Prosthecobacter debontii: one gene and its partner. The protein of the gene in region 2 interacts with the protein of the main gene of each other region in a pairwise test. Links are inferred from orthologs where the notes say so. Each region holds a gene or a part of one and is shown on either strand. Other genes may lie near its edges.

Evidence for each region.
Region 1: the proteins of B5D61_RS02770 (region 2) and recJ interact in binary tests that used the Escherichia coli proteins (3 or more experiments, as listed by UniProt). The link is inferred for Prosthecobacter debontii from one-to-one orthologs.

What each region holds. Positions count from the first base shown.
Region 1 is NZ_FUYE01000001.1:568,660-579,488, forward strand. What follows is about bases 4,309-7,292. They hold recJ (single-stranded-DNA-specific exonuclease RecJ), read right to left. Parts: upstream 6,673-7,292; coding sequence 4,945-6,672; downstream 4,309-4,944. Other genes in these bases: B5D61_RS02280 (ABC transporter substrate-binding protein), read right to left, coding at 4,309-4,863; B5D61_RS02290 (DUF3592 domain-containing protein), read left to right, coding at 6,743-7,240. Also shown: B5D61_RS02270 (DUF5722 domain-containing protein), read left to right, coding at 1-968; proC (pyrroline-5-carboxylate reductase), read left to right, coding at 1,011-1,817; more of B5D61_RS02280, read right to left, coding at 1,831-4,308; fmt (methionyl-tRNA formyltransferase), read right to left, coding at 7,487-8,434; B5D61_RS02300 (adenylate kinase family protein), read right to left, coding at 8,462-9,091; B5D61_RS02305 (SWIM zinc finger family protein), read right to left, coding at 9,246-9,953; B5D61_RS02310 (SufE family protein), read left to right, coding at 10,035-10,445; B5D61_RS02315 (Gfo/Idh/MocA family protein), read left to right, coding at 10,473-10,829. UniProt on the Escherichia coli protein: Single-stranded-DNA-specific exonuclease.
Region 2 is NZ_FUYE01000002.1:68,483-79,485, reverse strand. What follows is about bases 4,650-7,807. They hold B5D61_RS02770 (DNA topoisomerase III), read right to left. Parts: upstream 7,472-7,807; coding sequence 4,850-7,471; downstream 4,650-4,849. Other genes in these bases: B5D61_RS02765 (sulfatase), read right to left, coding at 7,620-7,807; B5D61_RS02775 (acyl-CoA desaturase), read right to left, coding at 4,650-4,703. Also shown: B5D61_RS02785 (vWA domain-containing protein), read right to left, coding at 1-1,904; B5D61_RS02780 (BatA domain-containing protein), read right to left, coding at 1,901-3,718; more of B5D61_RS02775, read right to left, coding at 3,843-4,649; more of B5D61_RS02765, read right to left, coding at 7,808-9,050; B5D61_RS02760 (dioxygenase family protein), read right to left, coding at 9,099-9,875; B5D61_RS02755 (S8 family serine peptidase), read right to left, coding at 9,925-11,003.

The DNA of each region.
Region 1 (10,829 bases), on a different replicon or contig from region 2:
AAGCAGCGCGGGATACCATCGTGATCCATCCCTCCGCCAGGGCAGATCACAAGTATAGCGTGGGAGCTTTCAATAGCGTGACGCCGATGGGGCGTGCCTATCTACGTGCGGTGATCGAGCTGCTGGCAGAGCGATGGTCTGGAGCTCATCCAGAAAAGGGACGTGTGTGGGGCTGGATTGTCGGCAATGAAGTCAATTCTCATTGGCTCTGGTATAACCTGGGGGCGATGCCCTTGGAGCAGGCGGCGAGTCATTACGAGACCGCCTTCCGCATCATTCATCAGGCCGTACGGAGTGCTTCTCAGCAGGCGCGTTTGTATGTGTCCTTCGATCATCATTGGGCTCAGGCCATGGCAGGCATCAGTGTCCAGGAGGCCACCGCGGGCCGAAATTATCTGGATACCTTCGCACGGTTGGTTCGGGAGCGTGGCGACTTGGATTGGCATGTGGCTTGGCATCCTTATCCAGAGGATCTGGGAAACCCGCGTGCTTGGGCGGACCAGACGGTTACCACCACCAATGACAGTCCTAAAGTCACCTTCAAGAACCTGGAAGTGTTGCCTCGGCATTTGGCTCGGCCTGAGCTGCTCTATGAAGGCAAACCAAGACGCATCATTCTCTCCGAGCAGGGGTTTCATACCCTCGCTATCCCTGAGGGGGAAAAGCTCCAAGCGGCTGCCTACGCCTATGCTTGGGAGAAGTGCCGTCTTCTGCCCACCGTGGACGCCTTCATCTATCACCGCCATGTGGATCATTCTCAGGAAGGCGGTTTGCGTCTGGGCTTGTGGCGTAACGTGCCGGGCAGCATTGCTGATCCCGAGGGGAAGAAACTCCTGTGGAATCTGTTTCAAAAAGCGGGCACCGACCCATGGCGCGTCGCAGCGGATGCTTGCCTCCCCATCACCGGGCTCCAAGCTTGGCCTCAGGCCGCTCCGTCAACCGATCATCCCTCGGAACCGGAGAGATGATCTCCTCTTGCGTGAATCGCCGGTCTCCGCCACCATCGCGCCATGTTGAAACTCGGATTGATCGGCTGCGGTAAAATGGGCGGCGCGCTCCTGCGCGGTGTGGAAAAGGCTTTGGGCCAAGCGGAACTCTCAGTGGCGCTCAGTGACGTGGTGCCTGCCGCTGTGGATGCTCTGCGCCAATCCCTGGCCTGCACCGCTACGACCGGCACACCGGCGGAGGTGGCGGCAGCCTCAGACATCATCCTGCTGGCCGTGAAGCCTGGGGATATGAAGACCCTCTGCGAGAGCTTAGCCACCGTCTCTGGCAGCCGTCTCTACATCAGCATCGCCGCAGGTATTTCGTTGGCGAATTTGGAAGCTTGGTTGGGGGGTACACAGCGGGTCATCCGCTGCATGCCGAACACTCCCGCTCTGGTGGCGACGGGTGCGGCGGCTTTCGCGCGAGGGGCCCTAGCCACACCGGCGGATGCTGAGCAGGCGGTGAAGATCCTTGGCAGTGTCGGCACGGCGGATGAGGTCTCCGAGAAGCTACTGGATGCGGTGACCGGCCTCAGCGGCAGCGGACCAGCTTATGTTTATACCGTCATTGAGGCCCTCGCCGATGGAGGCGTCCTGATGGGGCTACCCCGAGCGGCGGCGTTACGCCTCGCAGCACAGACTGTCGCGGGTGCAGCTCAGATGGTGATGGAAACTGGCAAGCATCCCGGTGTATTACGGGATGAAGTCACCAGTCCAGGGGGCACCACGATTGCAGGGCTGGAGCAGTTGGAGGCCCATGGTCTCCGCCATGCCCTGATGCAAGCCGTGCGTAAAGCCACCGAGCGCAGCAAGGAACTGGGTGCTAACTGAGATCGGGAATGGTTTAGGCCTTCTCATGCAGGAGGCGCTGGACTTCCTGCAGAAGTTGCGCGGCGGTGTAGGGCTTGCGCAGGAGTACGGCCTCATCCGATAGCACGGATTGGCGGCGGAAGGTCTCTGCGGAATAACCGCTGGTGTAGATGACCTTGACTTCAGGTTTTTGAAGCATCAATTGTTGGGCTAGTTGATGGCCGGTCATGCCGCCGGGCATCACCATGTCGGTGAGTACGAGATCCACATTCGCGCGGATCTTGGGCCAGAGCGCCAGGGCTTCCGGGCCGTTGATGGCCTCGTGCACTTGGTAGCCATGGCTGGTGAGCACATGTTTCACGATGTTTCGCACCGTGGCTTCATCCTCCACGACCAGGATCGTGGCCGTGCTGCATGGTGTGGTGGGCTTAGGTGGAGCGGGCTCTTCTGGGGCGGTGGGTTGCACAGGTGTGGCCAGTAAAGGGAAGAAAACGCAGAATGTCGAGCCTGCACCTTCTTGACTGTCCACGGTGACCCAGCCGTGATGCTGCTGGACGATGCCGAACACGGTGGCCAGGCCGATGCCGGTGCCCTGGCCCACTTCCTTGGTGGTGAAGAAGGGCTCAAAGATGCGCTCCAGGTGCTCCTCGGAGATGCCGATGCCGGTATCCCGCACCTCTAGGCAGACATAGGTGCCAGGCTCGGCGCCGACGGGGGCTTGCGGTGGGGTTTGCTTCAGCGGGAGCAGCCGGGTGGTGAGGGTGAGCGTGCCGCCTTTCGGCATGGCATCCCGGGCATTGACGGCGAGGTTCAGCACCACTTGCTCCATCATGCTGGCATCGGCATGCACCACGGGCGGCACGGGGCTGAGGCGCAGATTCACCTGGATGTGCTCCCCAATCAGGCGCTGGATCATCCGGTTCATATCCGAGACGACCTGATTAAGATTGAGTGAGACTCGGTTGACGGGCTGCTGGCGGCTGAAGGTGAGCAGTTGGCTGGTCATACTGCCGGCGCGGTTGGCGGCGTCCAGGATCTCATTGAAGGCCCGGTTGATCATTTCCGGCGTCATCTTCATGATCTTGGGCAGGGAGGCATTGCCCTGAATGACGGTTAACAAATTATTGAAATCATGTGCCACGCCTCCGGCGAGTTGGCCGATGGCTTCCATTTTCTGGGACTGGCGGAGCTGGTCCTCCATGTGTTTTTGCTCAGTGACGTCATCGCAAAAGATCGAAACGCCCGTGACCTCGCCGCCGTGGCGGATGGGGTTGAAGGAGGCTTGATAGACCCGGGCTTTTCCGCGCACTTCTTGGTCGAAGGTGGCCTTGAAGCGCTCGCCTTTCAGGGCTCGCTCATAGTGAGGGCGCCATTGGCTGAGGTGGCTCTCGGGCTCCACCTCCTCCACACGCAGCCCGGTCTGGGCCTTTTTACCGCCCAGGGTGAGGATGTGATCTTGATAGCGGGTATTGAAGGCGAGGTAGCGCAGGCGGGAGTCGAGGGACCAGATGGCACCGGAGCTATTTTCGAGCAGGGCCAGCAGATTGGATTCTGAAACGCGGCGGGCATCCTCGGCGCGTTTGCGGTCTGTGATGTCGTAGCCTTCCACCATGAGGTAGTGCAGCTTAGCGTCCTCCGTGCGCACGCCGCGCATGGAGAAGTCGATCACATGGGCGGCACCGGTGCGATCCAGGTGCGCGGTTTCAAAGCGCACGCAGTCCTGCCCCTGCTGGATCTGCTGCACGGCGCGGCGGAGTTTTTCCTGCTCGGTGGTGGAGTGAGCCCACCAGGCGGTCTCCCAAAACCATTTTCCCAGCACAGCTTGGCGCTCCACGCCGGCAAAGGAGAGGGAGGTGCTGTTGGATTCGAGGATGCGGCCTTCAGCATCCAGCAGTCCCTGGAGGAGAAAGGTGTTGTCGAGGATGGAGGACAGCTTGTGCTGGCTTTCTTTCACCTCCCGGGTGCGCAGTTCCACTTCATGGCGAAGCTGCACCGTCCAGAGGGTGGAGAGTCCGACGATCACCCCCAGCACAACTAGGCCCCACAGCAGGGGGCGCAAGTCAGGCGCGAAGACGGAGGAGAACATGAAGCCATCCAGGTTCGCCACCTTTTTGACAATGCCGGTCTCCACGAAGGCGTGAGCGATGCGCTCCCACCGGCCTGCGTTCATGTGGCCGAGCTCCACGAGATCGGCCTGGATGAGCGGCACCATTTCCCGGGCTTCCGTGGTGAGGTGTTCGCGGGTGATGCCGCGCTCTTTCACGCCCGGCATGATCAGGATGCGTTCCACCATTTCCTCAGGATTGGCCATGGCATACTCCCAGCCTTTCATGGAGGCCTGGACAAAGGCGCGCACCAGAGCCGGGTCACGCCTCACCAGCGCCTCCGTGGTGAAAAGGGTGTCTCCATAGAAATCCACGCCGTAGTCACTGAAGCGGATGCTGGAAGGCTCATGCCCTAGGAGGCGTAGCTGGGTCGGCTCCACGGTGCTGTAGGCGGAGATGGCATCCACCTTGCCTTCGATGAGATCCCGGTTGTTCCAGGTGTGAGGTAAAAAATTGATGCGCCCGCCGGGGAGCCCCTCCCGCATGATCATGGAGCGCACCTCCGCCTCCCCTTGATCGGTGGAGACCATGACGCGCTTGCCCACCAGGTCGGAGGGCTTGGTGATGCCCTTGGAGGCTAAGCTGAGGAGGATGTAGGGCGAGTGCTGAAAAATGGCCGCACAGACCACCACCGGCTTCCCCTGAAGGCGGGCCAGCAGCACATCACAATCCGTCACGCCAAAGTCTGCCTCTCCCGCGAGCACGGAGGAGAGAGAACGACGGCTGGGGTTTCCCTCCCTCAGCTGCACATCCAGCCCCGCCTGCTGGTAGTAGCCCTGGCTCTCTGCGGCGTAGTAACCGGCGAATTGAAACTGGTTATGCCATTTGAGCTGGATGGTGACCTTCTTGAGATTCGCTGATTCCGCTTCGGCTGCCGGGGTCACCGCTCCCATCCCCACCAGCGTGCAGAGGGCCGTCCAGCGCAAGATGCACTCAGCGGCAGAGCGGATTTCATGAATCATGATTATTTCCAATCACAATAAAGGAGCGGCGGCGTTCGGCAAATATCGAATCTGCATTCTGCATGCAACTCTCTGCTTCCTTCAGTCCACCTGAGCGGTGCGCACGGCATCCAGGGTGAGTTGCCACTGCTCCTCCCCACGCCAGAAGTTCCGCTGCACCCGCATGGCTACATCCCAGGGCGGCTTCGGCAGATTCTTCAGCGGCGCATTGAACCAGCGGGCCTCCATGCTGGCGCCATCCTGACTCAGCATCACGCGCAGATGTTTCTCTTTCATCAAGCGGCCCGGCAGACGCGGCATCACCCGGCGGCAGAGCAGCAGCGGCTCGTGATTGCGTTGGCCGAAGGGTTCCATCAGCTTGTAGTTGCGCAGGAACTCCAGGGAGAGATCCCGCAGACGCACCTCCACATCGATCTCCAGCACGGGCGTCAGAGCCTCGGTGCTGAGAGCGAGGCGGGCGGCTTCGGAAAAGCGCTCGCGGAAGACTTCCAGCTTGTCCTCATGCACGGAGACTCCGGCGGCCATGGCATGCCCACCCCCGCGCACGATGTGCTCGCGGCAAAATTCGATCGCCTCCACCAATGAGAAACCGGGGATGCTGCGGCCACTGCCCTTGCCCATACCGTTTTCATCGAAGGAAAACAGAATCGTGGGGCGATGCACGAGGCGGGAAATGCGGGAGGCGACGATGCCGACTACGCCCGGGTGCCATTTGCGCGAACCCAGCACCACAGCGGGGATATTGGCGAGGTCCCCCATGGCCAGGAGTTGCTGCTCCGCCTCGGTAAACACGTCCATTTCCACCGCTTGGCGGTCGCGGTTGTGGCTTTCCAGCAGGGCGGCGTATTCCGAGGCCACCAGCGGATCTTCCGCCAAGATGAGCTGGAGGGCGGTGGAGGCGGTATCGAGGCGACCAGCGGCATTCAGGCGCGGCCCCAAGCGGAAGCCCACATGATGCGTCTGGATGAAGCCATCCACACCGGCGGTTTCCTTCAGCGCCCGCAGGCCGATCCGCTCCGTCTGCGCCAGGGCCTCCAGACCACGACGCACCAGCAGTCGGTTTTCATCCACCAGCGGCACGAGATCGGCCACGGTGCCGAGGGCGACGAGGTCCAGCGCTTCCTTGAGATCGAAGTCGATGCGGCGGGTCTTCAGCAGCGCGTGCGCCACCTTAAAGACCAGCCCGGCGGTGCAGAAATAGTGGTAATCCTCGCCCAGCTTCGGATTCACCAGCGCCACACAAGGCGGGCGGCCAAAGGGCGAGAGCTCATGGTGATCCACGATCACGCAATCCACCCCCTGCTCCTGGAGCCAGGTCAGTTCCTTGATCGAGGTGGTGCCGCAGTCCAGGGCGATGAGCAGATCCGGCTTACCAAACTCCTCAAACAGACGTGCGAAGCCGTCCATGCTCAGGCCATACCCCTCATCCATACGGGAGGGCAGGAAGAGATGCGTCTGCAAGCCATAGGCTTTCAGAGTCAGGTGCATCAGTGCCATGGAGGTGACGCCATCCACATCGTAGTCCCCGTAGAGGGCCACGCGCTGCTTACCATCCACGGCTTTCAGGATACGCTCGACGGCCACCTTCATCTCCGGCAGCACCGTGGGATCTCCCAGGCTGGCCAACTTCGGCACCAGGAAATCCCGCACCTGCTCGGTGGTCTTGATATCGCGCTGAGTCAGCAGGGTGGTCAGTAACAGAGGCAGCCCTGTATCCGCCGCCAATTCCGCCGCTCCCTCGGGCACAGGCTTCAGCAGCCAGCGCGGAGGCAGGGTATTGGGTAGAGGGATTTCAGAGGCGAGGGCCATTATGTGACAAAGTGCAACTTCCTTGTATGCAGCACGTGCATGGGCTAGTCAAAGCATCCCTCCCCCTTTCATGTCTTCTTCCACAGATTCTTCTCTCTCGGGCCGCCTCTGGCTGGCTGGTATGGGCTTCTTCTTAGCGCTGGCGGGCCTGCTCTTTACCTGGGTGCTATGGACCGCCTGGCAGCGTGCGGAGGAGACCCGCAGCTGGGTGGCCACCCCATGCCGCATCATCTCCGCTCAGGTGGTGAGTGAGCGCCCAACACCCCATTCCAATCCGGCTTTCAAGGCGGAGGTGCGCTACACCTTCACTTATGAGGGGGAAACCCGCACTGGCTCTCACATCAAACGCGTGGACTCCGCCAGCCAGCATGAGGAAAACGCCCGCAAGAAGCTGGAGAGCTACCCGATCGGCCTGGATACGACCTGCTATGTCAACCCCGCCCAGCCGGCGCAGACCGTGCTGAAGCACGACACCCGCGCTGCCCTCTATTCCATCTGGTTTCCTCTCCTCTTCGTCTTCGGCGGCCTCGGCATGGCCTGGAATGCGGTGAGGGGGCAGCGGAGGTGAAGTGGAGCATTTCACGGAGCGTCCAGGAATGCGGTGGCAAGCGCTCAAGCGCGACACCGCTCCTGGGGATAGCCGCTTCCATCAAACTATCGTTTAGCTCAGCCACTGCCTTTCCTAGCGACTCAACAACACGGCCTCGTCTCGAGCGGTGTCGTCGAGGCAAGGGTTGCCCCTTGTCTCTCTGCCATCGCACTCCGGGACGCTCCGCGACAGCAATCGCGCCTCGCCCGTTTTCATCTGTTCAGTTCACCCCAGCACCGTCCCCACCTCCAGCGGCTTGCCGCGCAGGAAATCGCCCGCAGGGAGCTTCTTGCCGCCTTCGGCCTGCACTTCATCCAGGGCCAGGAGTCCTGAGCCGGTGGCGATGATGAGGCCGGTTTTGGGATCGCTGTTCACGATCGTGCCAGGAGCCGGGCAGGTTTCAGCTTCGGGGATGACATGGGCGCGATGCACCTTCAGCGGGGCGGGTTTCTCACCGCTGCCAGGCAGCAGGGTGAAGGTGCCCGGCCAGGGATTGTAGGCCCGGATAAGGCGCTCCAGTTCCACGGCACTGCGGGTCCAGTCCAAGCGACCGTCTTCACGCTTCAGCTTGCCACAGTGCGTGGCGTAGTCGTTCTCCTGAGGTTTACGCGGAGCTGGGCCGGAGGCGATGAGGTCCAGCGCTTCCTCCAGGCTGGCGGGAGCGGCCAGGGCCAGTTTGTCATGCAGGGTTCCGCCGGTGTCGCTGGGCTCGATGGTGACACGGTCCATCAGCAGGATGTCACCGGTGTCCAGCCCCTCATCCATGTGCATGATGGTGACGCCCGTTTCGGCATCGCCTTCACGGATCGTCGCCTGGATGGGCGACGCACCGCGATATTTGGGCAAAAGGGAGGCGTGAATGTTCAGGCAGGCGAGCTTGGGCACGTCCAGCACGGAGCGCGGCAGGATCTGACCATAGGCCACCACCACGGCCACGTCGGCATCATAGGCTTTCAGTTCCTCCACGGCATGGCGGATCTTTTCCGGCTGGAGCACGGGGATGCCTGCGGCCTGCGCCCGCACTTTCACCTGCGGAGGCGTGAGCACCAGCTTGCGACCGGCGGGTTTATCCGGCTGGGTGACCACGGCCACGACCTTGTGCTTCGGGGTATAGAGAAGCCACTCCAGCGAGGGCAGGCCGATGTCCCCGGTTCCAATGAAAAGGATGCGCATGAAATCAGATCAGGTTCCCAGGAAGGCTCAGATTTTCATCTGTTCGATGTCTCTCCAGGCTTGCAAGGTCATGACCCCGGCCAGGATATCGTAGAGCACCTTGGCAGGCGGTTGGCTGGCATCAATCTCGACAATGCGATCCCCGCTGTAGTAGTCCAGGATCGGCTTCGTCTCAGCCTCATAGGTGGCGAAACGGTGCTGAATGACCTTCTCGTTGGCGTCATCGAAGCGGTTGTCCTTCAGGGCACGCTTGCGCAGACGGCGGGCCAGTTCCGTGCGGTCGGGGCAGGAGAGGTGAAACACTTTCAGCACCTCGATATCCTCCTCCATGAATCGAGCCTGATCCACATTGCGCGGGATGCCATCCAGAACCAGGAAATCGATCTCCGGTTTGAATTGATGGGAGTCCACGCGCTGCTTGATGTTCGCGCGCCAGAGCTGCACCGTCACGTCATCGGGGACGAGCTCGCCACGGCTCGAGTATTCCACAAACTTCTGCCCCAGCGGCGTGCGGGTATCCAGAGAACGGAAAACGTCGCCACAAGCCAAATGATGAAAGCGTGGAATAGAGCCGAGCACCTTGCCCTGAGTGCCCTTGCCGCTGCCAGGAGCGCCAAGAATGAGGAGGGTGCGGAAACGAGGTTGAGATTCAGCCATGGTAAAGGGTGGAATACGCTCAATAGCACGCCGAGGTTGCTGTCACAAGGCAGGCTTGCGGCGAGTTTTAAGCCAAATGTCATCGGTTCAGCTCGGACATTTCCTTCAGGCATCTCGCCCGCTCTTTAGAAAAAGTCCCTTGCAGGCGGGTGCGTCACTCCGCCAGATCAATGCCAAACAGGGCCGAGAGATCGGTGCCTTGCAGTTCCCCTGCGCCGGAGTTTGGACTCAAGGTTTCTGCAGAGGCAGCCCCCGCAGCGGGCAGGAGGTCTGCCTGATTCACCCCGCGCAGCGTGAATAGCAGATCGGGCTGCGTATCCAGCAACACCGCCACGCCGTAGAGCACGGCGGCCGAGTGCTTGCAGAGATCCGCATGATCCGGGCAGGAGCAGTCGAAACGGATCTCCTTCGGCTGAGGGAAAAGTCCGGTCTCAGGCTCAGTCAGGATTTTCAACAGCCCGTCCCCGAGATTGCCGGTGAGCAGGTCTAACAAAGAGTTCACCTGTCCCTGAGCGGCCTGCACCAGCTCCTGCCAGTGCGCGGCATCCAGCGGGCGGATGTGAATGAGCGTATCCTCGAGATGCTCCCCCGCCACCACCGCGCTGAGCGTGCCGGGCTCGATGACGAGGTCCAGCACTTGCCCGTTGCGGAGGTAACTCCGCCCCGCAGGCAAGCGAGCTTCATAGTGGGAGTAACGCTCCAGATGGCGGCACCAGGCTTGGGCCCAAAAGGTCTGGCAGAGTTTCTTGCTGCCTTTCGGCGCGGCTAAGGGCGTGAGGCTCTCCCCGCGCGCGCGTCGTTTGGCGATCTCTCGCTGCACGCGCTCCTGATTTTCTTCACGCTCTTCCCGGTTCCATGACATGCGGGGTTTTAAACGGAGCGGCTAGCCTCCGCCAGTAAAACAGATGACGCCTGCGCAAACCGACGGCATGCTGAGCCCATCATGACCCTGAAGGAGAAACAAGCGGAACTCATCGACGACCTGAACCTGATCGAAAACGTGCAGGAGCGGTTGGCGGCACTGAGTTCCTTCATCCCCGCCGTCACCCTGCCGGAGGAGGAGCGGCGGGAGGATCAGCTCGTGCCGGGCTGTGTCTCCCGGGTCTGGCTGGACTGCGCGCTCACGCCGGAAGGACGCAGCCATTTTCGCTGTGCGGCGGACTCGCCCATGGTGGCCGGACTTGTGGCGCTTTTGTGCCATCTTTACACGGATTCGGCACCGGCTGAAGTGGCTGTGGTAGAGCCTGAAATCTGGTCTGGATGCTCATTCCATAAGGCTTTGTCGCCCACCCGACTGAATGGACTGGCCTCCATGCGCCAGCGCATGCGTGAGTGGGCGGCTGCAAGCAGCTAGGAGAGGGGGACGTAGTCTCTGGCACTTATGCCCACTGTCAGCCGCCGTTCCTTCCTGAAAAATGCCTCCCTCACCGCCGCCAGCGTGGCCTTCCCCGCGGTGGTGAAATCTGCCAACCCGAACTCCAAGCTCCAGGTCGTGTCTGTGGGAGCCAACGGCATGGCCTTCAGCGACATCAAAAACATCGGTGCCCATGCGGCGGTGAAGTATGTGGGCTTCTGCGACATCGACAGCCAGCGCTTTGACAAAGTCGATGAGGCGTTCCCCGGCACGCAACACTTCACCGACTTTCGCGAAATGTATGCGCAGCTCGGGGATAAGTTCGACGCCGTGTCCGTAGGCACGCCGGATCACATGCATGCCAAGGCGGCCATCATGGCCATG
Region 2 (11,003 bases):
CGCTGTCCGAAGGCGACCAGTGGGGTGGCGTATTCATCCTGGCTGATGAGGGCTTGGCTGGCCCAATCTCGTGCATAGCTGAGGTTGTAACCATCCACTTCGCCTAACCAATTGAGCGATTGACTGGTGATTTCCAGCCAGCCGCTAATGGCCTTGGTTTTGACGGGGTCTTGCACAAAGGCGCTGCGGGCGACGGTCACGGTCTCCTGACTGAAGATGCTGGGTAGTTCTTCGGCCCGATCTGTAAAGAAGATGCGTCCTTTGCCGAGTTTGGCGATGTCTTCCAAAAGCCGTGCATCAGGATCTTGTCGCGTGCCGAGGGCGATCACGCTCACCGTGCCGCCATTGGTAGTGATTTCCGCCAGTAGCTTCTTGTAGTCACCGGGGTGTTCGGAGTCTGCGGCATCCGAGAACAGAATGATGTGGCGTTGGCCTGCGGCGGCGTTCTTGAGTTCATCCCAGGCGGCTTTCAGGCCTTCATAGACGAAAATGCCTCCGCCTGTGCTCTCAATGCGGCGGATGGCGCTCTCCATCTTGTCGCGGTTGGGGCCGACTGGCTGTAGAGGCACCATCACATGCGCCTCGCTATCTACGGCGAAGACGGTCAGCAGATCTTGAGGACCGAGAAAACGAACCGCATTGGCTGCACCTTCGTCAGCCAGAGACATCTTGGAGAAACCATTCTGCACGGTCATGCTCATGGAGCCGCTGCGGTCCAGCACGATCCCCATGGCCACCATGAGTTTCCGATGCTCCTGCTTCAACTCCATGGAGACGGGAAGGAGGGAATCGATGGCGGACTCAAAGTAACCTCCCGCACCGAAGCTTTTCTGACCCCCGGCCATGAGAAGACTGCCGCCTTGCTCACGGACGTAGAAGTCGATGGCGTCGAGGAAGTCGTTGTTCAGTTCAAAGGCAGGCACGTTGTTGAGGATCACACAGCGGGCACCGGTAAGCTGTCCGGGTTGCGCATGGTGGAGGTCAGTGACGAGGTCCACCGTGAAGCCTTGCTGCTGGAGAATCTGAGTCAGCGGATCATCTGTGTAGGCTGTGAGCAAGAGCACCCGTGGCCCACCGGCAATTTCCACCAAGGCTTGATGCTGATTATTGCCCAGATGAGCGTCTTCCGCAGGTTGGATGACGGCTTCATAGCGGATCACTCCGGCCATGTTTGAGCGGTCCGTGAAGCGGGCGATGCCGGTGCCGAGACGCACATCCACTTGGGCGGCGGTGATCTCGCGGCCCTGTCGGAGAAGCTTGAGCGGCACGCGCCCATCTTGGCTGCCACGCACTTCCACCTCCAAAAGAAAGGGCTCGCCGAGTTGAGCCTTTGTCGGGGTGCGTAGAGCCGCGATACGATAATCAGTGACCTCGTTTTGACGAGCTAGGTGCATGTCCAATTCGACCCCCTGCTGAATCAGTTTTTCCGCCACGCCAGAGAGTGGCTCGGTGGCATAACCATCGGTAAAAATGAGTAGGCGTGCCGGGCGTCCGGCACTTTCTTTCTGCACGTGAGCGAGCGCTTGGTTGATGGCGAGGGCCGTGCGGGTAGCTTGCCGTTGGTGATCGTAGAGAGTTGCTCCCTCAGCCTCTGGCTTCATCACCTCCCCCGCAAAAGCAAGCTGGTGAAGGTGGTCTTGAGGACCACGGCTCTGTTCCAAAAGCTTTTCCCACTCGGGTAAGCCCTTGGCCATAGGTTCCTCGGCAGAAACGGAGCTGTCTAGTAACAGCCACAAATCCACACCCTCCGCCTGCTTTTGCCATTGCGGTTGGGCCAGGCTGAAAGTGAGCAGGCCTAACAAGAGAAGCCGCAGAGGCTTGAACAAACCCAGTCGAGGCCAGCCCCAGCCTGCCAGAAGCAGGATAGGAAAAAGGGCGAGCCATTCTGGGTGAAGGAGGATCATGGTGCAGGGGAGGATTGCTCACCGAATGGCGCATTGGATGTCAGCACTCTTTTGCCCCACCACCAGCTTCCCAGGAGGCAGAGCAGGAGGAGCAGTGTCCACCATTGCCAATGAGGATCGGCTTCTTGAAGGGCATCTACCTGTTCAGCTTCGAGTTGGGGTGTTTCGTCAAAGGGAGCTGCCTTGGAGAGATCGGCTTCGCGGCTATCGGCAAAGTGCGCGGCAGCGGTGAGCCAAGTGTCAGGTCCTTGCGAGATTTGAAAAAATCCGGGCACTGCCGGGGAGCGGAGCAGGCGTGCTTGGGTCTGAGGGATGGTCTCATGGAGCCCGTTTGAGCCTTTTAACACCAGAGGCTGAGCCGCCTCTCCCTGGCGATGGGCGACGCTGAGGGACTGACGTAATTCATAATTGGCGGATTCTGCCGCCAGTTTATCCTGACGAATCGTCTCGAGAAAGCGGTGTAGCAAAATCGCCAGGGCTGGAAGCTTGCGGGCGTTACTGCCGATGAGATCGAAATGGCAGAAAAGTTGGCGGGCACCGACGGGAGTGATCCGCAGGCTGATGAGAGGTCGCTCCCCCTGCCAGAGCAGAACCTGATCTTGAGGATCTCGCGGCATCACCATGCCTTCAGGGATCAGCAGGGAGTTCCAGTTCAGCCCTTCCACCAGAGGGTGAGATTCGCTGACGACCGCACCGCGCACAGGGGCGGGCTTGTCAGCTCGGGATGGGGAGGCAAAGACACAGGCATGCTGATGGTTTTCCAAAGCGGTGGAAGGCGGCCACGTCATGACGCGGACGTCGGTTTCTGTCACGAGAGGTGAGACATTCAGATGAGCGAACCGGCCAAAGAGATCGGCAAGCTGAGTGGAAGATTCATCACGGCTGCGGGGAAGATGAACGCTCAGCTTTTTGGGGCTTGGCTGCACAAGCGGGAGCTGATCATCCACTCCGAAGGCATCCGGGGTGAGCTGGAGGGTCAGGGCCTGTGTGGCATCCGATCCAGGGAAGGGTCCGCTCAAAGTTCGCGTTTCCCGTGGGGCTAAGGCCAATGACATGGGAGGGGTGGTTTGCCCTTGGGTCTCCACGTGCCATTGTCGCTGCTGAGGGCTCTCGCCATAGTTGCGGACCAGCGCACGCCAAAACCACTGACCGTCTTTTTCTTCCACCGTCACACCTGCCCAGCCGACGTTTTCAATCCGTCGCCCTACGGAGAGGGTTTTGGCAGCGTAGGGCAGGGGCGTTGCGGGTGGGTGATCGGTAACGAGCAAAACCGCCCCCTCTGGCCCCGCTAGGCTTCGAGCCTGTCGCAGGGCCAGGGTGAAATCGTGAACGCCTGCAGTGGGATGCCATCTGGAAGCAAGGCTTTTCACCAGTTCCTGAGCGCTACCTCCATAGTAGAGGTTTGCCTCGTGGACATCCGAGCCGAGGAGAGCGAGCTCGGCTTTCGAGCCCGAAGGCACACTCCGGCTGAGTACGCGTTGGACACCCTCGATCGCAGCCTCCCGGAAAGCCTGCATGGAGGCGGAATCGTCCATGATGATGGCGATGCGGTGCACTGCGTCCTGTCTTAACCACCGAGGCCCGGCTAGGAGCCAAGTGAAAAGCAGCACCATGAGCAGTTGCAGCCAGAGGGGAATGGAAAGGCGCAGGCGCTCGATGCGATTGCCCTGCTCAGACTCTTTTTGAAGTTGCTGAAGGAGGAAGAGGGTGGTGACGGTGACCCGTCGGCTGCGGCGCTGAAGGAAATGAATTGCTAATACGACAGGAATCCCGAGCAGAGCCCATAGAGCAGCGGGATGTGTCAGAGTCAGCATGATGGAGTGCCTGAGTCTCCACAACTCCGAGGCATCCGTCCAGCAGACGCGTCATCGGAGGCATAAAAAAGCGGAGATCCTTAGGGGGACCTCCGCTCACGTGAAAAGTTGGATGAACTCGGGATTAACCCAGAGCAGCCGTAGCTTCCTTGCCTTCCAGCACCCGACGAGTCGGCTCCTTGATCTCGTGGACGATGCCCACCATTTTGAGCACCTTGATCACATAGTAGGTTGGATCGATTTCCCACCAGAAGAAGCCCTGGCGTGCGCAGTGCGGGTAATAGTGGTGATTATTGTGCCAGCCTTCGCCCAGAGTCAGAATGGCCAGGATGAAGGAATTTTTGCTGGATTCACCGGTTTCGTAGCGGCGGCTGCCCAGCAGGTGGCAGAAGGAATTGATAGCGAAGGTGGTGTGATAAAGGATCACGGTGCTGAGGCAGAAGCCCCAGAGGAAATAACTGAGGCCACCCATGGCGGTGCCTGTCATCAGAAGACCGAAGACGTAAGTAGCCAGGGCCAGCACCATCGGGGGAATGAAGTGGTATTTGTCGATGAAGACCAGTTCTGGAAACTTGGTCAGGTCTTTCACGCGCTTGGCGTCATAATCATTGTAGTCAGGGGCGAGAATCCAGCCGACGTGAGCCCAGTAGAAGCCCTGCTGCTTCACCGAGTGGATGTCATCTTCCTGGTCGGAATGCTGGTGATGGTGGCGGTGATGAGCTGCCCACCAGAGCGCACCCTTTTGAGCAGACATGCCACCCAGCCAAGCCAACACATACTGGAACCAGCGAGAGGTCTTGAAGGAGCGATGGGAGAAATAACGATGATAACCGCCCGTGATACCGAATTTGCGGAGCAAAAACAGACCCACACAGAGGAGGATAGCGGTGAGGTCAGGCTTTACGAAGAAAGCAGCGAGAGCGAGTGCATGTATGCCGAAAAACAAAATGCAACCGGGAGTTATTTGGAAGGCGGGCTTAGTCACGTGGAAGGAAAGAGGTGCGATATTTGACACTTATTTGCAAAAAAGCAACCACGCGCTGCAAAGGCGGCAGAATTGGCACACTTTTGCGGAGCTTTGGCGCAGGATGCAAATTGCAAGAATGGGCTTCCTTCCACCTTACGCAGGCATTAGGAGTCCTCACCTTGAGGAGCGGCGGCTTTTTTAGCGAAGCGGCCTTTTTTAGCGGCAGGGGGGGCTTTAGGTTTGGCTTCTCGCGGAGGGAATTCCCAGCCGAGCAGTCGTTTTTCACCCGGCTTGCACAGGAGGAAGGCGCTGAAGGGTCGGCCCTTTTTAGAGATCATCCCTTCGACAACGTCGGTCTTGCCTTCGTTGAAGAATTTGATCGCATTCTCGACGCTGATCTCTTTTTTGCAGAGCACCTTGGGTAGTCGGGCGTTGCAGACCTTGGGTTCCTTGGCGGCAATGTTGCAGACGTAAGCCTCAGGGGTGTTGTAAATCTGGCCGTCCCGCTTTTTCAGCGCACACACCGGGCAGCGGGTGATGGGTGTAGCGGCAGCAAAATCAAAGGGAGGTGGAGCGTCGGGATCATTTTCGCCTCCAGGAAAGACAAAGCCGGTTTTGCCGTCTTCTTTGATTTCCAGGCCGGCGGTGAACTCTTTCCCAAGGCGATTCCTGAAGCCTTCCATCGGAGGAAGCAAGCGGGTTTCGAGGAGTTGACGCAGCTCATCATCGCTCAGTTCATGGCCAGCGATGACCTTGTAAACCCGCACCTTACAGTCCGGGTTTTTGCAGGAGACAAAGTCTTCCTTCTGCTCGAAGCCGAAGTGACCGCAGGTGCCGCATTTGGCTTCGAAGTCGGGATAGACACGCTCCTTGGCGATCTTTTGATAAGCCTTGGTTTTTTCCACCACCTGACTGGTGAGGCTGCGGATGTCCCGCATGAAACTGCTGCGGTCGAGCTTGTTCTGCTCCATCTGGCGCAGCTTGTATTCCCACTGGCCGGTCAGTTCCGGACTGCTCAAGGCCTCGATTCCGATCTGGCTGATCTGGTCGATGAGGGACAGGCCCTTGGTGGTCACGGCGATGTTCCGCTCCACACGCTCGATGTATTTATCCGAGATGAGACCTTCGATGATGGCGGCGCGGGTGGCGGGTGTGCCCAGGCCACGTTCGCTCATGGCTTCGGCGAGTTCTTCGTCTTCGACCAATTTGCCTGCACCTTCCATCGTGGAGAGCAGGGTGGCTTCCGTGTAGCGAGCGGGCGGACGAGTCTGCTGCTCCTCAGCTTTGACATCCAGAGTCTTGGCGTCATCGCCGTCGCGGGCTTGCACCAGCAGCTTGCCTTTGCCTTCGCCATCGGAGGCGGCTTCCTCGGCGGCTTTTTTGCCATAAACGGCCAGCCAGCCAGATTCGACAAGCACCTTGCCCTCGCTTTTAAAGGTGTCCTTCTCAATGCGCGTGATACGGGTGGTGACCTCGAACTCAGCGGGTGGGAAGAAGACCGCGACAAAACGGCGGGATACCATGTCGAAAAGCTTTTGCTCAGCCTCAGGCAATTCCTTCGGAGGAATCTGGCCGGTCGGGATGATGGCAAAGTGGTCGCTGACCTTGGAAGTATCAAAGACACGCTTGGTGGGGCGCACCCAGCCCTTGTCCAGAGCAGTGGCAGCATGCGTGCTCAGGTCGGTGGGCAGGGCGCTGCCTTTCCGCGGATCTTGTTTGGCGAAGGTGCCAAGGGTGCCTTTCACGGTGCCCAGGTAATCTTCGGGAAGAAAGCGGGAATCGGTTCGTGGATAGGTCAGGACCTTGTATTTCTCATACAGCGCTTGAGCGATTTGCAGGGTGCGGCGGGCGGAGAATCCAAAGCGGTTGCTGGCTTCACGCTGGAGGCTGGTCAAATCGTAGAGCAGGGGAGCGATTTGCTTGGTCGGCTTGGTGATCTGCTCGATTTTGCCAGGTTTACCCAAGCAGCGCTGGACGATGGCCTGGGCCTTTTCCAGATCCCAGAGACGCTCCGCTTTCTTGTGCTCGTCGGTTTCGTCCTTCTTAAAGGACTCGTCAAACCAGCGGCCTTCATACTCACCGGCAGGCACGCCAAAGAGGCCATGCACTTCATAATAGGTGCGGGGCACGAACGACTGAATTTCCAGTTCACGCTTGGCCAGGATGGTGAGCGTGGGGGTCTGCACACGACCCGCAGGGGTCAGGCGGAAACCGCCGTTGCGGGAGTTCAGCGCAGTCAGGGCGCGGGTGGCATTGATGCCCACGAGCCAATCAGATTCACTGCGGCATTTGGCAGCATCGGCGAGCGGGCGCATCTCGCCATCGCTGCGCAGTTTTTGGAAAGCGTCCAGAATGGCCCCCTGCGTCATCGATTGCATCCATAGGCGCTGCACGGGTTTCTTGATCCCGGCGGCCTCGACAATGTAGCGGAAAATGAGCTCCCCTTCACGCCCGGCATCGCAAGCATTGATGAGGCTATCCACATCTTTCCGCTTCATGAGTTTGCTCAACAGCTTGAAGCGATCTGCGCTGTCTTCGATGGGTTTAAGCTCGAACTCCTGCGGCATGATGGGCAGGTGAGTCCAGCCCCAGCCAATCTTTTTGCCGTTCACTTCTGGCATTCCAAGCTCGATCAAGTGACCGATAGCACTGGAGATGATGTGGGTCTCGTTTTCATAATAATCCTTCTCCTTGCTAAAGGCGGTCATTCCCGGGGCTTTGGCCAGAGCTCGGGCGAGATCGGCAGCCACACTGGGTTTTTCGGCGATAATGAGGGCCTTAGGCATGATGAGACAACGTTACGAAATGGGGGCCACCAAGGGCACGCATTCCGGCCCTATGTCAAACTTTTCAATCAGCGGAGGCTCCCCTCGCTGCTTTGAGAAAGCCTGAAGGACTTGCTGTTATGAGCTTCAAATCCAAAGCACTGGGAGGTTATTCCGCTTTCTTCTTTTTCTTGCCTTTGCCCTTCTTTTTAGGGGCTTCAGTGGGGGTATTGGGTGTTGGCATCTTGGCGCCGACGCTTTCCCGCCAGGTCAGCATCTGTTGCTGAAGTTCCTTCACTTTGTCAGGCATTTCGCCCGACAAATTTTTCGTTTCGCCGATGTCGTTGTCGAGGTTGTAGAGCTCTAGACGGTGGTCTTCGAAGAATTCCATGAGCTTCCACGCCCCTTTTTGGATGAGGCCGACTGGGGTGGTGCGCCAAGTATTTTCACCGGCTCCGAGATAACCTGGGAAATGCTGGAAGATAGCCTCTCGCCTGAGACTGACTTTGCCTTCTTTGTCTTTAAAGAGGGGGACGAGACTTTCGCCATCGAGCGGGTAGTCCGCCGGTGCGGGGGCTCCCGCAATGGCTAGGAAGGTTGGATACAGATCCACGTGAATGGTGGGCACGTCCGTCTTGGCGCCGGCGGTGGTCACTCCGGGCCAGCGGACGATGAAAGGCACTCGAGTGCCGCCTTCATAGAGACTGCCTTTGCCGCTGCGCAGCGGGGCGTTGTCGGTAATGTCGCCCGCCTTCTTGATGCCTTCACGCACATAACCACCGACACCGCCGTTATCGCTGGTGAAGATGAGCACGGTATTGTCAGCAAGACCTTGCTTCTCCAATTCTGCCATCACTCGGCCGACGCTTTCATCCACGCTGGCGATCATGGCGGCATAGACAGGGTTGTTATGGCCACCCACGCCCGGTTTGTTTTTGAATTTCTCGATCAGCTCTTCCTTGGCGTGATGTGGCGAGTGAACGCCGAAGTGGGGCAGGTAGAGAAAGAATGGGCCGTCTTTATGGCGTTGGATGAAGTCCAGGGCTTTATCCGTGAGGAAGTCGGCCAAATATTGATCTTTGGGGTGTTCGACGAGCGGGTCTGTCTTGAAGTTGAAATGCTTCCCTTCGGAAACGAGGGCTTCATCAAACCCACGCTTGGAAGGATGATACTCGGGTTTTTGCCCCAGATGCCATTTCCCAAACATACCGGTGGCATACCCTGCTTTTTTCAGGGAGTCCGCGATGGTGATCTTCTCCAGGGGCAGATAATTGAGGTTATCCACTGGACGCAGAGGTCGTGTCTGCCACTCGAACCGACCGATGTCCCCGACCGTGTAAACACCCGTGCGTGGAGCATACTGGCCGCTCATCAGAGCGGCCCGGGTGGGCTGGCAGTTTTGGCAATGATGATGGTTGGTCAGCTTCAGGCCTTGGCTGGCCAGCTTATCGATGTTCGGTGTTTCGTAATACTGACTGCCAAAGCTGCCGACATCCGTATAACCCAGATCATCCGCCATGATGAAAATAATGTTAGGCGGGGTGGCCTGAGCGGCTGCGATGGAGAGCAGACTGAGGGCGAGTAAAATCAGAGGTCGCATGACCGCGCTGAAACGAATGGGGGATGGGGCGATCTTGCGTGATCTTCTTCAGATCCCTGGAGGAGGACCTTCACGACGAGGCCGACGTCCACCTTCGAAGCCGGGTGGTGGGCCTCCCGGTCCCCGTGGGCCAGGACCACGACGTTCTTCTGGCTCTTCGGGCGTGGTTCCCAGAACAATGTCCCAGGTGCCGAGAAGTTCGGAACTGCCTGCTGACTTCGGTTTGAACTCGCGGATGACGGAAAGACGCTGCTCATCCGTGCCCATGCGGCGGAGGATGCCGTCTTTGTCATTCTGGGGAACGCCCTCAATGAAGAGCTGGGTCGTGAGCATGCGCTTATCCCCCTGTTTCACGGCAAGGTGCCAGTGGATGGTGCGCCCCGTGTAAAGGCCGGGCTTGATGGTGCGGAAGCGATATTCACCTTTTTCATTGGTGATGATCTTGCCATAACCCTGGAAGCCTGGATCACGCTCCTTCCCCCGCTGCACGCCATTGCTGTGGATGTAGCAGCCATTGTTATCCGCCTGCCAGAGTTCGATCATGGCGTTCTGGATGGGTTTGCCATCGGCATTGAGCAAGCGTCCCCCAAACTCGGTGATGGTCCCCAATGCAGAAGCTGCTTTGTCTTGGATCTGAACCAGATCGTTGTCTTGATCCAAGGGGAGGTGATCGGGGTAATAAGGGCCTTCCGTCGCACGTGGGGTCAGCACCAGGGCCTCCGCGTAAATGGCGCTGGTGATGATGCCGCCGGTGGTCATCAGCAAGCTATTCAATAGGCGACGCCGGTTCAGGCGAATGTGAAAAGGCTGGGGGATCGAGTTCATGGTGTGGTGCATGAAACTCGCTTCGTGCCAATTGGTTCTGCGCAGAATCTCATTCTTCATTCAAACCCTGCTGAATCTGGAAGCCGCCACTGAGAATCGAGGTGGTATTGGCCTTTTGACCAGTCGCTGGGATTTGTGGGAGGAGGAAGTAACCCTGCGCCTTCACGCCTGCTTGAGCCTGCGGCACGACGATGCCCTGGAAGCTCACCTTGCGTTTCAGGCCGGAGTCTTCTTCTATCAGTGTGAAACTGCCCGTAACAGCCCCTGAGGCTTTATTGATCTTCAGGGCGGTGTGGGCTGGATTCAGAGCTGGTAAAACTGGGACGAAGGCTGCCGTGAAATCAAAGTCTAAGATATTTGGATCTGTATCGGATGACGATAGACCTGCTTCATCAAAGATGAGATCCGCAGAGCCAGTCACGGGCAAGCCATGCGCGATACTTCCTGAGGATTTCAAGGCCAGATAACCACCTTTGAGAGTCAGCGGAGTTGGGCCGAAGCCTGCGGGATAAAGGCGAGAGGTATCACTGGGTTTGAGCCAGGAGGCGCTGCCCGTGAGAGTATTATCTTCGGCGGATTCCAGAGCGCCTGCATTGGTGTCGAAGGTGCTCAGGAGGCTACCTTTATTCTTGTAGAGAGATTGGTAGAGATAAGCTTGTCCTATTGGCCCAAGGCCCATCGAGCTGGTGAGCTTATCCCCCGTTGCGGATCGACCTGTGATGGAAGCAATACCCGATGTTTTTACATTCATGGTGAAGTAGCTGGAGCCTTGGGGAATGGCTGCATTACCCAACCCCTGATCTGTTATAGGATTGAGCGCTGCGCTGTAATAACCGATGAATGACGAGGCGGGTTTCATCTTGGCATGCCATGGGATGCGCCAGCCCTCAACCGTTGCGTTACCATGGGTCCCCGTGATCAACTCCGTGACTGGATCGAGGGTGAGTTCGAGGGGTTGGTCTTGGATCGAAACACGGATCTGAGGAGCCGCTTCCACGAGATAACCTTTGGCGGATTTGCTGGAGGTCCCTGTGGTGACTTTCAATGTGTAGGCGCCTAATGAGGTGGTGGTTAACGTGAAGCGACTGCCTAACGATTGGGGCATTGCGTCATCGCGATGAATGATGC